DNA from 3 places in the Actinacidiphila glaucinigra genome. Region 2 is predicted to be linked to each of the others. Evidence: riboswitches for the same ligand, from Rfam matches in the RefSeq annotation. Region 2 holds a riboswitch; each other region holds the start of a gene.
The links. A riboswitch is a leader RNA that binds a small molecule or an ion and turns the genes downstream of it on or off. The one in region 2 is predicted to bind S-adenosylmethionine.

Region 1 (5,149 bases), 3.8 Mb from region 2:
GCGCGGAGATGGGAAAGCTGATGGTCGCCGAGGGTCTGGGGGCCGCCGTGCTGCCGGACTTCAGTGTGGTCGGCGACCCCCTCGAGCGCAGCGGTGCGATCACGGCGCGCCCGCTCGCGGGGGACGCGACGGAGGTGCTGCTGGTGGTGCAGCGCCGCCACTCCGGCTCCGTCCCGCGGGCCGTACGCGATCTCCACGAGTTGTTCGTGCGCAACGCCGCGGCCCTCGGCGCCTGTTCGTGACGTCGTACCGGGGGGCCTTGACACTCCCGGGGCCCGACGACGTACGTTGAACCGACATCGACCGGACGGGTGGAGGCCCTCGATGCGTGCATCCGGCGCGGCACCGCGACGTGCCGGTGACGCGCGCCTGATCACCCGGCGGCATGTCGACTACTGCCGCACCTCCTCCGCGGTCTGTCCTTCCGCGCACCTCTGAGCCCTGCCGGCCGGCGCGGCCGGCCGTTCCGACGTGGCCCCACGGCCGCGGGTTCCCGTGCTCCCGGAAGGACCGCCCGCCCATGTCCCGTCCCCCTTTGCACCTCGCCGTGGAGATCGACGGCGAGGGCGCCCACCCCGCGGCCTGGCGCCGCGCGGACCACGCCCCCGACCGGCTCCTGACCCCGCGCCGCGTGGCCGGCGTGGCCGCCGTGGCGGAGAACGCCGGGTTCACCCTCCTCACCCTGGACGACGGCGTGCTGCCGCCCGGGGCCCCGCCGGATCCGGTGGGCCGTATCGGCGCGGTGGAACGGGCGGCTTTCATCGCCGCGTCCACGAGCACGATCGGGATCACGCCCGTCGTGCCGGTCACCTACGCCGAACCCTTCCACGTGTCCAGCCAGCTGGCGTCCCTGGACCACGTCTCCGCCGGTCGCGGGGGGTGGGTCGTCACCGAGGAGGACCATCCCGGGGCGGCTCGCGCCTGGGGGCGGCCGCCGGTCACCGACTCCCGCGCGCGGGCGGCGGAGACCCGTGACGCCGTGGAGGTGGTGCGGGCTCTGTGGGACTCCTGGGAGGACGACGCCGTCATCCGTTCGGTGGCCACCAGCCGCTACCTGGACCGTGACCGGCTCCACTACGTCGACTTCACCGGGGAGTCGTACGCCGTGAGGGGACCGGCGATCGTGCCGCGCCCGCCGCAGGGGCAACTGGTCGTCCTGGGCCGGCCACATCTCGTCCCCGCCTCCCAACTCGACGTCGCCCTGGTCGCCGGCCGGGACGTCAGGGCGGTCACGGCGGCCGCCGCTGCCGCGGGCACACCTCGCGTCTTCGCGGAGGTCGAGGTCGCGCTCGACACCCCGGCGGCCAGTGGTGCCGAGCGCGTCGCGGACCTGGAGCGGCACGCGCCGTGGACGGACCGGGGCCGGCTGCGGCACGTCGGATCCGCTGAGCGACTGGTCGCGTTGCTGCACGACCTGCGCGGTGCCGTCGACGGCGTGCGTCTGCATCCGCTGGTGCTGGACGAGGACCTCTCCGTGCTCTCCCGGCTCGTCCTGCCCGCCCTCGCCGAGCGGCGACTCGTCGCCCGCCCGCTGCCCGGCACGTCGCTGCGCTCGGCTCTGGGTCTCGCGCGCCCCGCCAACCGTTTCGCCGCCGCGGCCGCCCAGGAGGACGCCCGATGACCCGCACCGATCCTCTCGACGTCCCCCGGCCCCACGCGCAGTTGCATCTGGGGGTGTTCTTCCAGGGCGTCAACCACTGGACCGTCTGGTCCGCACCGGAGAGCGGCTCCCAGATCGATCCCGCTTCGTTCCGCCGGGTCGCCCGGACCGCCGAGCGGGGCCTGTTCGACGCCTTCTTCCTCGGCGAGGGGCTCCGGCTTCGCGAGGTCGACGGCCGCATCCACGACCTCGACGTGGCCGGACGGCCGGACGCGATCACCCAGCTCGCCGCGCTGGCCGCCGTCACCCGCCGTATCGGCCTGGTCAGCACCTCCAACTCCACCTTCAACGAGCCCGCAGACCTGGCCCGCCGCCTGTCCGGGCTCGACCTGCTCTCCGAAGGCCGCGCCGGGTGGAACGTGGTGACCACGGACAACGCCTGGACCGGCGCGAACTTCCGCCGCGGCGGCTACCTCGACCACGGCGACCGTTACCGGCGCGCCGAGGAGTTCCTCACCGTGGCCCGCGCCCTGTGGGACGGCTGGGAGGACGGTGCCGTCGCGGGCTCCGCGTCCGCGCCCGCCTGGGCGGTGCCGGGCGCCGTGGGCCGCGTACGCCACCAAGGGGCGCAGTTCGACGTCGACCTCACTCCGACCCTGCCGCGCAGCCCCCAGGGGCACCCCGTCGTCTTCCAGGCGGGGGACTCCGGTGAGGGTCGCGACTTCGCCGCCCGCAACGCCGACGTCATCTTCTCGGCGCACGGCACCGACTTCGACGACGCGCTGGCCTTCGCCGCGGACATCCGGCGGCGGCTGCGCGCGGCCGGGCGACCCGAGGACGACCTGCGCATCCTGCCCGGCACGGAGATCATCATCGGCGCCACGGAGGAGGAGGCGCGGGAGAAGAAGCACTGGATACGGTCGCAGCAGGTCACACGCGCCACGGCGCTGGGAATCGCCGGGCTGCTGTGGGGCATCGACCTGTCGGAGCGTGACGCCGACGGGCCGTTACCGAAAGAGGACCCGGTGGTCGGCGAGAACGACGGCTCCTTCGGTGCCCGGCGCGTGACCGATCCCCGCGTCGTGGTCGCCGAGTGGCGTGCCAAGGCGGAGGCACACGGCTGGTCGCTGCGCGAGACCGTCATCGCGCTCGGCCCCCAGCGCGGCCATGTCGGCACGCCCTCCGGCCTCGCTGACAAGTTCGCCCACTTCGTACGGCACGGGGCTATCGACGGCTTCAACGTCACGCCCTACCTGATCCCGGACGGTCTCGACGACATCGTCGACCTGCTCGTTCCGGAACTGCAGGAACGCGGCGTCTACCGCACCGGGTACACCGGTTCGACGCTCCGCTCCCACCTCGGCCTGCGAGAACCGCTCGCCCGCCGTACCGTGTCCGCCCACCGCGCGGCGGGCTGACCGGGCCACGGGATCATCGAGCGTCAGCGTCACGCACCGGCCGCCTGACCGGCAACCGTCCGGCGCGGTGGGGTGTTCCAGGCTCCAGGCTCCAGGCTCCAGGTGAAAGCCCGGCGGAATCACCCGCGATTCCGCAAGCGCGTGGCCCGTGGGCGGGGCCCGAAGAAGGGGAGGACCGGCATGCGCCACAACAGCGACCTGAGTGCCTCCCTCGCGGCGGCGACGCTGTTCTGCGGCCTCTCCCGCCGCCGCCACATCGATCTGCAGCGTTTCACCGGCTGCCTGTGTCCGGGCTGATCCGGATCCGCCCGGCCGGCTGACCTCCCCCGCCGGCCACGGCCACTGCCTTCCGTACCTCCCGGCAGGTGTGTCCGGTGCGTCGTCCCGCGCCACCGGACCCCTCCCTTCCCCAAGGCCTTCAGACCAGCGCTGATCCGTCGCGGCGTCGTGCCCGGCGGGGCGGCACGTCCGTGCACGGCCACGGCTCGCGTGGCCCGGTGTGCGGTGACACGAGTAGGAGAACCCTCCGTGACAGCTCATCAGCGTTCCCGATCCACCCGGTGGACGGCTCTGCCCGCCCTTCTGACCGCCGGCATCCTGCTGACCGCCTGCGGGCCGAGCGGCGGCGATCCCGGCGCCGGTACCGGCCGGGCCCGGCCCGGTGGCACCCTGACCTTCGCCGTGGGTTCCGACGCGGGGTGCGTCGATCCGCAGCAGGTCGGCAGCAACGACACCATCTACTCGCTGCGCCAGGTCGTGGACTCCCTGACCGACCAGGACCCGGAGACCGGGAGGATCGTGCCGTGGCTGGCCGAGAGCTGGGAGGTCAGCCCGGACGCGACGACGTTCACCTTCCACCTCAGACCGGGCGTCACCTTCAGCGACGGATCACCGCTGACCGCGCAGGTGGTCAAGGACAACTTCGACGCCGTCCCGAAGCTCGGCGCCCTCGCCATCCTCGCCCAGGGATACCTGAGCGGTGTCGAGAGCACGAGCGCGGTCGACACGCTCACGGTCCGGGTGAGGTTCAAGAAGCCGAACGCGCAGTTCCTCCAGGCCACGTCGACGCACTCGCTGGGCATCGAGTCGTCGGCGAGCGTGAAGAGGACCCCGCAGCGCCGTTGCAGCCAGGGCGTGGTCGGCTCCGGGCCCTTCGTGCTGGAGCGCTACGTGCAGAACCAGTCGATCACCCTGGCCAAGCGCACGGGGTACGCATGGGGTTCCCCGCGCTGGCGCAAGAAGGGCGAGGCGTACCTGGACCGGCTGGTGTTCAAGGTGGTGCCCGAGGCGGGGGTGCGGGCCGGCAGTCTGCGGTCCGGCCAGGTGGACGCGATCGGCAGCGTCGGCAGGGCGGACGAGGCGACGCTGAAGGGCGGTCAGGTGACGCTGCAGCGCCGGGCGAACCCGGGCGTCGTGTTCGGTCTGGGGCTCAACAACTCCCGGCCGGTCCTGAAGGACGCCGACGTACGGCAGGCGATCCGGTACGCCGTCGACCGGAAGCAGATCGCCGACACCGTGTTCCCCACCGGCACCCGGCCGGCGACCAGCGTCCTGGCGCACACCACGCCGGGCTACCGGAACCAGGGCCCCGACCTGGCCCACGACCCCGCGAAGGCGGCCTCCCTGCTGGACGCGGCCGGCTGGAAGCCCGGACCCGACGGCATCCGCTCCAGGAACGGCACCAGGCTGAACCTGACCGTGAAGTGGTTCGCGAACGCGGCCACGAACCAGCCGGCCCTGGAACTGGTACAGCAGCAGCTCAAGTCGGTCGGCGTGGACGTGGTGCTCAAGGAGCTGCAGATCTCCCAGATCGCCCAGGTGCAGCAGGCCGGTGACTTCGACGGGCTGTGGGGGAACGTGACCCGCGCCGACCCCGACATCCTGCGCAGCTCGTACTCCACCGGGCTCGCCAACGCGTACCGTCTGCCGCCGAGCCCGCTGGACTCGGTGCTGGACCGGCAGGCGGCGACGACCGACGCGGCCGAGCGGACCCGGCTGGTGGGCGAGGCGCAGCGGTTGCTCGTCCGGAACGCCTACTCCGTGCCGGTGGTCGAACTGCAGACCCAGCTGGGTGTGTCGAGGAAGGTGCACGACCTCGACTTCGACGCCTCCAGCCGGATCCAGCTGCACG
Region 2 (5,149 bases):
GGGTGTGCGAGAAGTGGCCGATGCGCAGGTCGGGGCGGCGCGAGCGGAGCAGTTGCGGCACCAGCACCAGGTGGTAGTCCTGCACCAGCACGGCCGCGCCCTGGGCCGCCTCGTCGGCGAGCGCGTCGGCGAAGGCGGCGTTGTACGCCACGTACGCCGCCCACTGCTCGCGGAAGTCCTCGTCGAAGACGGGCTCCAGCGGGGTCTGGAACAGCATGTGGTGGACGAACCACAGGACCGAGTTGGCGATGCCGTTGTAGGCCGACGCGAAGGTGTCCGCCGGGATGTCCAGCATCCGTACGTGCTGGCCGCCGGTGTCGGCGGTGGGCAGCCGGCCCGCGCCCCCGGCACCGCGCAGTACGGCGGCCCGGTCCCCGTCGCCCAGGGCCGCGCAGACCCAGACGGCGTCCGCGTCCGGCCCGATGGCGCTCAGGCCCGACACGAGTCCGCCCCCGCCGCGGCGGGGGGCGAGCGTGCCGTCCTCGCGGAGGCTGTACGACACGGGGCCGCGGTTGGACGCGACCAGAACGCGCGCGGCATGCGATGCGACCATGCGGCCAGCCTAGCCACGCATCCCTGATCGCAAACGTACGAGCTAGCCCAGCCGGGGGTTTCCGGCCGCGCCCCGTCGCGGTCCGGCGCAGATACCGCCCCGGGGTCACGCCACCGCGCGGCGGCGTGCGTACTCGGGGATCGTGCGCATCGGGGGGCGCTCCTCCGTCGCGACCTCGTGGACGTGCGGCTCGAAACCGCCGCCCGGGGCGCGGTCGAACTGCGTGAGGAAGGGCCGCACGAGATGGCCCCGCGCCAGGCGGATCTGCGCCGTCCGGTAGATCGCCGCCGCCATGCGGCCCAGGGCCTGGCCGTCCTGGTGCCGGTGGTGCCGGACGCCGACGTCGACCTGGGCCAGGGCGTCGAGCCCGACCGTGTTGAGCGCGTCCACCAGCAGCCCGAGCTCCACCCCGTACCCCACGGGGAACGGCAGCCGCTCCAGCAGCGAGCGCCGCGCCGCGTACTCCCCGCCGAGAGGCTGGACGAACCCCGCCAGCTGCGGCCAGTGCAGGTTGAGCAGCGGCCGCGCGACCAGCTCCGTCACCCGGCCGCCGCCGGCCGGGACGACCGTGCCGCCGGTCTCCAGCGGCCGGTCGTACATCGCCTTGACCAGCCGCAGGTCCGGGTCCGTGAGCAGCGGCCCGACGATCCCCGACACGAACCGCGCGTCGAACTCCCGCAGGTCGGAGTCGACGAAGCAGACGATCTCCCCGCGGGTCACGAGCAGCGAGCGCCACAGCACCTCGCCCTTGCCGGGCAGCGCGGGCAGCCGCGGGAGCACCTCGTCCCGGTGGACGACGACCGCGCCCGCGGCCGCCGCGACCTCGGCGGTCCGGTCGGTCGACCCGGAGTCCAGCACGACGAGTTCGTCGACCAGCGGCACCGCCTCGCTCATCAGCTCGCGGCGGATCGTCCCGACGATCTCCCCGACCGTGGCCTCCTCGTCGAGGGCGGGCAGCACGACGCTGACCGTGCCGCGCGCGCCCGCGGCGCGCTTGGCGGCGAGCAGTTGCGGCAGCGGCCTGCGGTCGGCGGTCCAGGACCGCCGTTGCAGCCAGCCGGCCACCTCGTCGAGCACCGGGTTGCTCCGTTTCTGCCCGTCTCGCAGGACGGACGGCCCATGACCAGGTTCGAGGTCGTCGGTTACAGTCTTGAACACGAGGCACGACCATCGTATGTCCACGGTGATCGCGCCCCGTCCGACAAATGCCCGGGCAGTACGCCCGGCGCCATACCGCTCATCCAGAGGGGCAGAGGGAACGGCCCGTTGAAGCCCCGGCAACCCTCCCGCCGACCGCGAGGTCCAGGTGGGGAAGGTGCCAATTCCGTCTCACGGCGAGATGCGCCGTGAGGAAGATGAGGAGAAAGGGCCTCGCCTGACATGGCTGCGCAGACCGTTGCATCCGCGTCCACCGATTCCGCCTTCGGCCCCGCGTCCGCGCTCTCCTGCCGCGAGTGCGGCGAGCGCTTCCCGCTGGAGCCCCTTTTCGCCTGCGAGGCCTGTTTCGGGCCGCTCGAAGTGGCGTACGACCTTCCGAGCGGCGACCCCGAGACCCTCCGCAAGCGGATCGAGTCCGGGCCGAACAACATCTGGCGCTACGCGCCGCTGCTGCCCGTCCCCGCGGACGTGGCCTCCAAGCCCAACCTCAACCCGGGCTTCACCAAGCTGGTCAAGGCCGACAACCTCGCCCGCGAACTGGGCGTCACCGGCGGCCTGCACATCAAGGACGACTCCGGCAACCCGACCCACTCCTTCAAGGACCGGGTCGTCGCCATCGCCCTGGAGGCCGCCCGCACCTTCGGCCTCACCACGCTGTCCTGCTCCTCCACCGGCAACCTGGCCGGCGCCGTGGGCGCCGCGGCCGCCCGGGCCGGCTTCCGCTCCTGCGTGTTCATCCCGCACGACCTGGAGGAGGGCAAGGTCGTCATGGCCGCGGTCTACGGCGGCGAGCTGGTCGGCATCGAGGGCACCTACGACGACGTCAACCGCTTCTGCAGCGAGCTGATCGGCGACCCGATCGGCGAGGGCTGGGGCTTCGTCAACGTCAACCTGCGCCCCTACTACGGCGAGGGCTCCAAGACGCTCGCGTACGAGATCTGCGAGCAGCTGGGCTGGCGCCTGCCGGACAACATCGTCATCCCGATCGCCTCGGGCTCGCAGCTGACGAAGATCGACAAGGGTCTGCGGGAGCTGATCGAGCTCGGCCTGGTGGAGGAGAAGCCCTACCGGATCTACGGCGCCCAGGCCGAGGGCTGCTCCCCGGTCTCCACCGCCTTCAAGGCCGGCCACGACGTGGTGCGCCCGCAGAAGCCGAACACGATCGCCAAGTCGCTCGCCATCGGCAACCCGGCCGACGGCCCGTACGTGCTGGACATCGCCCGGCGCACGGGCGGCGCCGTAGAGGACGTCACCGACGAGCAGGTGGTGGACGCGATCAAGCTGCTCGCCCGGACCGAGGGCATCTTCGCCGAGACGGCCGGCGGTGTGACGGTCGGCGTGCTGCGCAAGCTCATCGAGTCCGGGCAGCTCGACCCGGCCGGCGAGACCGTCGTGCTCAACACCGGCGACGGGCTCAAGACGCTGGACGCCGTCGCCCCGACCTCACGCCCCACGGCCACCATCCGCCCGAGCCTCGACGCGTTCCGCGCCGCCGGCCTGGCCGGCTGACCCATCGCACCGGCTGACCCAGACTGAAGGTGAACCCCGCATCATGAGCGCTACCGTCCGCATCCCGACCATCCTCCGCACCTACACCGGCGGCCGGGCCGAGGTCCCGGCCGAGGGCGGCACCCTGGCCGACGTCATCGACTCGCTGGAGCAGAACCACCCGGGCATCTCCGCGCGGGTCCTGGACGACACGGGCAAGCTGCGCCGCTTCGTGAACGTCTACGTGAACGACGACGACGTCCGCTTCTCCGAGGGCCTGCAGACCACGGTGGGCGAGGGCGCGTCCGTCTCGATCATCCCGGCGGTGGCCGGCGGCTGCTGAGCCGCACGGACCGCGGAGGCGACAGGGGTGCCGGGGACTTCCCGGCACCCCTGTGTGTTCGAGGGGTAGTTGAAGGCCTGTACAGTTGCCCTGAGCGGCTCGCAACTCCCTGCAACGCTCTGCGCAACCCCCTTCTCCGGGGCGGCCTTGTCGGCGATTTATCGCCAAATTCACGCAGCGATTGTCGTGTTGGCCGCTTATGTCCGGTCCGAGTTGCCCCGGATTATTCGCCGATCAGGCTCTTCTTCCGATTCTTCGTGCCCGGAATTCTCGTCCGATTGACCTGTTGCAGACAGCGTCCGGGCAGATACATTCAGCCGCGGTCGACGCGTTCCGGCGCACGCCCCCTTGGCTGTAGGGGGTGAGGTCTGACCCGGGTCCGCGAGGTGCGGGTCTGCGAAGGGCCAGCAATAGGGGAGTTAGGAATGGCTCAGGGCACCGTCAAGTGGTTCAACGCGGAGAAGGGCTACGGCTTCATCGCGGTCGACGGTGGTGCGGACGTCTTCGTGCACTACAGCGCGATCCAGATGGACGGCTACCGCACCCTCGAGGAAGGTCAGCGGGTCGAGTTCGAGATCTCGCAGGGCCAGAAGGGGCCGCAGGCGGACATGGTCCGTCTCGCAGCCGGCTGACGCGCCGCGCATCGGCCACGGAGCACTTTCGCGTACGGCCGCTCAAACGTACGCGTCGAGGCCCGCCCCGCACAGGGGCGGGCCTTCGTGCTGTCCGGCGGCCCGCCGACCGGGACCTGCGGGTTGTCCACGGCACCGGCCAAGCGGCTTGCACTCTCCTAGGGCGAGTGCTAATCATTGGCGTTAGCACTCTGACGTTGAGAGTGACAAAGGACCGAGTGGGTGAGGCCCGCTCGACCGCCGGAAAGGAACCGGTGGAAGGGCAGGCCGTCCGTCGCGGGCGCCGGCACGGTCCTGGAGTAATCCTTCCCCGCAGCCGTGTGCCGCGGGGGGACCCCAAGTCCGGGAGGACCACTTCACATGGCCAAGATCATCGCGTTCGACGAGGAGGCACGGCGCGGTCTCGAGCGCGGGATGAACCAGCTCGCCGACGCCGTCAAGGTCACCCTCGGCCCCAAGGGCCGCAACGTCGTCCTCGAGAAGAAGTGGGGCGCCCCCACGATCACCAACGATGGTGTGTCCATCGCCAAGGAGATCGAGCTCGAGGACCCGTACGAGAAGATCGGCGCGGAGCTGGTCAAGGAGGTCGCGAAGAAGACGGACGACGTCGCCGGTGACGGCACGACGACCGCGACCGTCCTCGCCCAGGCGCTGGTCCGCGAGGGCCTGCGCAACGTCGCCGCCGGTGCCAACCCGATGGCGCTGAAGCGTGGCATCGAGAAGGCCGTCGAGGCCGTCTCCGCCGCCCTGCTCGAGCAGGCGAAGGACGTGGAGACCAAGGAGCAGATCGCCTCCACCGCCTCCATCTCCGCCGCCGACCCGCAGATCGGCGAGCTCATCGCCGAGGCGATGGACAAGGTCGGCAAGGAAGGCGTCATCACCGTCGAGGAGTCCCAGACCTTCGGTCTGGAGCTGGAGCTCACCGAGGGTATGCGCTTCGACAAGGGCTACATCTCGGCGTACTTCGCCACCGAC
Region 3 (5,149 bases), 1.3 Mb from region 2:
TTTCCCGTTCCCCCGCGCCGATAGGCTGGAGCCGAAGGTTTCCCGCCGCACGTCAGACCCCATGGAGTGGACCATGAGCGTTGTGAACCCCGCCGGAGGCGCATCCGTGGCGGGCGGCTCCTGGCCCGACGTCCTGGGCGCGCTGCTGAACGGCAAGGACCTGACGGCGGCCGAAGCGGCGTGGGCGATGGACCGGATCATGAGCGGCGAGGCCTCGGACGCCCAGGTCGCCGGCTTCATGGTCGCCCTGCGGGCCAAGGGGGAGACCGTCGAGGAGGTCACCGGCCTCGTCGAGTCGATGTACGCGCACGCGGAGCCGCTGCACATCCCGGGCCCCGCCGTGGACATCGTCGGCACCGGCGGCGACCGTGCCAGGACCGTGAACATCTCCACGATGTCCGCCATCGTCATCGCCGGCACGGGCGCGAAGGTCGTCAAGCACGGCAACCGCGCGGCCAGCAGCGCCAGCGGTGCCTCCGACGTCCTGGAGAAGCTCGGCATCAACCTCGACCTGCCCGCCGGCCGGGTGGCGGAGGTAGCCGAGGAAACCGGGATCACCTTCTGCTTCGCCGCGAAGTTCCACCCCGCGATGCGGTTCGCCGCCCCGGCCCGCCGCGACCTGGGCATCCCGACCTCCTTCAACATCCTCGGCCCGCTGACCAACCCGGCCCGGGTGGGCGCCTCCGCCGTGGGGTGCTTCGACACCCGGATGGCCGGTCTGATCGCGGGTGTGCTGGCCCGCCGCGGCTCCTCCGCGCTGGTGTTCCGGGGCGACGACGGGCTGGACGAGCTCACCGTCACGGCCACCTCCCAGGTGTGGGTGGTGCGGGACGGGAAGGTCGAGCAGGAGTCCTTCGACCCGCGCGACGTCGGCATCGAACTGGTGCCGATCGAGGCGCTGCGGGGCGCGGACGCCGCATACAACGCCGACGTCGCCCGCCGGCTGCTGGCCGGCGAGACCGGCCCGGTCCGTGACGCGGTGCTGCTCAACTCGGCGGCCGCGCTGGTGGCGCTGGAGGGTGCGGGTGGCCGGCTGACCGACCGGATCGCGGCCGGGATCGCGCGGGCGGCCGAGTCGGTCGACTCCGGGGCGGCCGCACGGACGCTCGAGCGGTGGGCCGCGGCCACGCAGGCCTGACCACGAGAACCACCACGGAGGGCCGGGGCCGTTGCCCCGGCCCTCCGTGCTGTCCGCCGCTGTTCCGTCCGACCCCGTGCCGTCCGACCCCGTGCCGTCCGACCCCGTGCCGGCCGCTCCCGGGCGGGCCGTCCGGGATGCGGACCGCGGCTTGCGGCGAGGTGCCCGTGTGGCATGATGCTGCGCAGGTCACGAGTGACAGCGAAACGGCCCCGGCCCGCTGTCCGGCAACCCTCCTTCCGTGGCGGGGTGCCCCGGGTGATGACCAGGCCGCAGGCAGCGAGGTCTGCGGCAAGCGCGGTCAGAGGAGTTCCTCCATGAGCAAGCGAATGCGCTAGGGCCTTTCCCGGCCCCCAGCCGCCTCCCCACCCTCCCCGGGCGTCCGCCCGTCGTGCCGAGGGCTGTTCCGTCATCACTGACGTTCCTTCACCCACGCCTGCTCCCAGGAGACTTCGCCATGTCGCTGCGCCCTGCCCTGCCCTCGTCCGTCCGCGCTCCGCTGCCCGTCCTGGGACGCGAGGTCCTCGTGCCGCTCGTGACCGGGGGCGAGGTGGGCTACGCCGCCCTCGACTACGCGGCCAGCGCGCCCGCGCTGCAGCGGGTCTGGGACGACGTGGCGGCCTACGCGCCGTACTACGGCAGCGTGCACCGGGGGGCCGGCTACCTCTCGCAGCTGTCGACCGACCTGTTCGAGCAGAGCCGCGCCACGGTCGCGGAGTTCCTCGGCTGTCGCCCCGGCGACCAGGTGATCTTCACCCGTTCGACCACCGACTCGCTGAACCTGCTGGCCGCCGCCGTACCGGCCGGCACGAGCGTCTTCGTCTTCGAGACCGAGCACCACGCGTCCCTGCTGCCGTGGCGGGAGGCCGACGTGACCTACCTCGGTGCCCCCCGCACCCCGGCGGAGGCCGTGGCGACGCTGGAGCGGGCACTGGCCGCCCGGGCGACGGACGGACCGGCGCTGGTCTGCGTGACCGGGGCGTCCAATGTGACCGGTGAGCTCTGGCCGGTGCGGGAGCTGGCCGCGGCGGCCCACGCCCATGGCGCCCGGATCGTGCTGGACGCGGCGCAGCTCGCCCCGCACCACCCGGTGGACATCGCGGAACTCGACGTGGACTGGGTGGCCTTCTCCGGGCACAAGCTGTACGCGCCCTTCGGCTCCGGCGTGCTCGCCGGCCGCGCCGACTGGCTGTGCGCGGCCGAGCCCTACCTGGCCGGAGGCGGCGCCTCCCGGCGGGTGGCCCGGAGTGCGGACGGCGGGGTGGACGTCGACTGGCACACCACGGCCGCCCGGCACGAGGCCGGCTCGCCCAACGTGATCGGCGCCTACGCGATCGCCTCGGCCTGCCGCGCGCTGACGGAGGCCGGGTTCGACCTGCTGGTCGAGCGGGAGCAGGCGCTGGTGGCCCGCGTGCGGGCCGGACTGGCCGAGGTGCCCGAGGTCAGGGTGCTCTCGCTGTTCGGCGACGACGCCCCCCGGGTCGGTGTCGTCTCCTTCGTCGTCGAGGGCTGGAACAGCTCCCACTTCGCGGCGGCGCTCTCCGCGGAGTACGGGATCGGCGTCCGCGACGGCCTCTTCTGCGCACACCCGCTGCTGCGCACCCTGCTCGGCGCCGCCGACCAGGAGCCGGGCGAGTGCGGTGCCCCCGAGGCCGCCCCGGGCGAGCTTCCGGAGCCTTCGGTCGGGGGCGCCCCCGCGCTCAACGCCATCCGGGTCTCCTTCGGCGCGGGCACCCCGGACGAGCACGTGGAACGCTTCGTCGACGCGGTGCGGGAGCTGGTGTCGGACGGGGCCAAGTGGCGTTACCGGACCGAGGACGGCCGCTGCGTGCCGGACCGGGACCAGGCCTGAGCGGCCCGGCCCCGGTGCGCCGTGCCGGGCGGACCGGTCAGGCGTCCAGGCCGATGGCGAAGGCCGTCTCCAGGTCGTGCTGGGAGTAGGTGCGGAACGCCACGTGGGTGTCGGTGGCCTCGACGCCGGGGATCTTGCTGATCCGGCCCGGGATGACGTCCGCGAGCTCGTCGTGCCGGGCCACCCGCACCATGGCGACCAGGTCGTACGTCCCCGTCACGGAATAGACCTCGCTGACGCTGTCGAGCGCGGCGATGGACTCCGCGATCTCGGGGATACGGTCGACGCTGGTCTTGATGAGCACGATCGCGGTGATCACGGCTGTGGGTCTCCTTGGCTCGCCCTGGCTGCGGGCTCAAGCTTAGGCGTTGCGCGACAGCACACCCACGTGCACAGGAAGCCGCAGACGAAGCCGGTGATGTGGGCGAGGTAGGCCACCCCGGGACCCGTCTGCTGGATCTCGCCGGCGAGCCACTGCAGGACGAACCAGAAGATCAGCACCATCCAGGCCGGGAAGCGCAGCGGCAGGAAGAAGAGGAAGGGGAAGACGCTGGTCACCCGGGCCTTGGGGTAGAGGTAGAGGTACGCGCCGAGCACCCCGGAGATCGCCCCGGACGCGCCGACCAGGGTCTGCGTGGAGGAGGTGTGCCCGAGCGCGTAGCCGTACGTCGCCACGTAGCCGGAGGCGATGTAGAAGAGCAGGAAGCGGAAGCGGCCCATGCGGTTCTCGACGTTGTCGCCGAAGACCCAGAGGAAGAGCATGTTGCCGAGCAGGTGGAACCAACCGCCGTGCACGAACAGCGCGGTGAGCACCGACACGAACGGTGAGGTGGCGAAGGACCCGAGGGGCGGGCAGCCGGTCGGCATCGGCACCTGCGCCAGGGGGATGTGCCCGTGCCAGAGCTCGGTGGGGATGACACCCCAGCGGGCGAAGTACGTCGCCTGGGCGCACACCTGATCGTGGCCCATGCCGTACATGTAGTTGAGCCCGGAGGACGGGCTGATGAGGAACAGCACCCCGCACAGCCCGATCAGCGCGTACGTCACCACGGGTGTGCGGTGGACGGGGTTCTTGTCGTACACCGGGATGACCATGGACCGATCATGACGGAACGGGTGTAACGGGCGCGGGGCGCCTCGCCGCAGCGCGCGGGACCACCGAGGCCGTAGGGTGACCGGAACGCATCCGCGCGACCGAGGAGACGACCGATGCCGGTGCCCCTGCCGACCGTCACGACCCGCTGGCGTTGCACCCTGTGCGGCAATCTGACCCGGTTCGACGTCACCCGCTCCAGCAAGGTCGTGGAGTACGTCCACCTGGACCTGGCGGGCGAGCCCTCGGTCGAGGAGCGCGAGGTGCTCAGCGAGACCGTGGAGTCGGTGCGCTGCCGCTGGTGCAACGCCGTGGACCAGGTCGAACTGGTCGACCGCCCCGACACGGCGGCGGCGACGCAGGCCTGAGCGCGGCCGGGGACAATAGAAGAATGCGGCGCGGCCAGAGAGGTTGAAGGAGGCCGGGGAGGCGCCCACGGACTGGACGGAGTGAGGGTGGACGGGACCGGCGGTAACCCGGGCCGCGGCGAGGAAGCTGCCGCGCCCGAGACCGCGGCTGCGCCGGAGGGGTCCGTCCACGGCGAGTCGCTGGACCGTCCGCTGCCCGAGGGCGTACGGCACCGCGTGGTCGCCCTGGCGGCGGAGGCGTTCGGCGGGCTGACCCCGGCCGAGCTGCCCGCCGTGCTGCGCCCCTACGCCCGGTTCACCCCGAGCCGCCGCGCCAAGTTCGCCGCGACCGCGCTGGCCACGGCACTGGAGGGCGACCCGTCCTTCCGGCAGCGGGTGGGCGCCCGGCTGCGCGAGTCCGAGCCGGAGCTGTGCGAGGCGCTGGACGCCGGCACTCCGCCCCCCGCGGTCGACCCGCTGGACGTGGCGGCCGCCGCATACCTGCTGCGCCCCGCGGGCTGGGCCAAGCTGGTGGCCGCGGCGGGCGAGGAGGCGCAGCGGGTCAGCGCCGAACGGGCGGGCGAGGAGGCGCAGCGCGAGCTGCGGCAGCTGAAGGCGGAACTGGACGAGGTCCGGACCCAGTCCCGTACCGAGGCCGTGCGGGTCCGCACCGAGCTGGATGCGGCCCGTAAGGAGGCCGAGTCGCTGCAGCGCAAGCT

Region 1: it holds a riboswitch for S-adenosylmethionine, as region 2 does, so the genes downstream of both, OIE69_RS39985 (putative leader peptide) here and thrC (threonine synthase) in region 2, are expected to answer to the same signal.
Region 3: it holds a riboswitch for S-adenosylmethionine, as region 2 does, so the genes downstream of both, OIE69_RS28565 (aminotransferase class V-fold PLP-dependent enzyme) here and thrC (threonine synthase) in region 2, are expected to answer to the same signal.

What each region holds. Positions count from the first base shown of each region.
Region 1 is NZ_CP109144.1:8,805,996-8,811,144, reverse strand. Features, by position in the region: gene OIE69_RS40000 (LysR family transcriptional regulator) at 1-242, shown strand, start outside; gene OIE69_RS39995 (LLM class flavin-dependent oxidoreductase) at 521-1,621, shown strand; gene OIE69_RS39990 (NtaA/DmoA family FMN-dependent monooxygenase) at 1,618-3,018, shown strand; SAM riboswitch class IV at 3,029-3,164, shown strand; gene OIE69_RS39985 (putative leader peptide) at 3,199-3,315, shown strand; gene OIE69_RS39980 (ABC transporter substrate-binding protein) at 3,547-5,149, shown strand, end outside.
Region 2 is NZ_CP109144.1:5,031,173-5,036,321, forward strand. Features, by position in the region: gene OIE69_RS22590 (alpha,alpha-trehalose-phosphate synthase (UDP-forming)) at 1-553, opposite strand, end outside; gene OIE69_RS22595 (glucosyl-3-phosphoglycerate synthase) at 659-1,630, opposite strand; SAM riboswitch class I at 1,788-1,915, shown strand; gene thrC (threonine synthase) at 1,934-3,220, shown strand; gene OIE69_RS22605 (ubiquitin-like small modifier protein 1) at 3,264-3,542, shown strand; gene OIE69_RS22610 (cold-shock protein) at 3,968-4,174, shown strand; gene groL (chaperonin GroEL) at 4,535-5,149, shown strand, end outside.
Region 3 is NZ_CP109144.1:6,351,387-6,356,535, forward strand. Features, by position in the region: gene trpD (anthranilate phosphoribosyltransferase) at 74-1,138, shown strand; SAM riboswitch class IV at 1,326-1,442, shown strand; gene OIE69_RS28565 (aminotransferase class V-fold PLP-dependent enzyme) at 1,596-2,990, shown strand; gene OIE69_RS28570 (Lrp/AsnC family transcriptional regulator) at 3,028-3,309, opposite strand; gene OIE69_RS28575 (rhomboid family intramembrane serine protease) at 3,306-4,085, opposite strand; gene OIE69_RS28580 (hypothetical protein) at 4,200-4,451, shown strand; gene OIE69_RS28585 (NYN domain-containing protein) at 4,539-5,149, shown strand, end outside.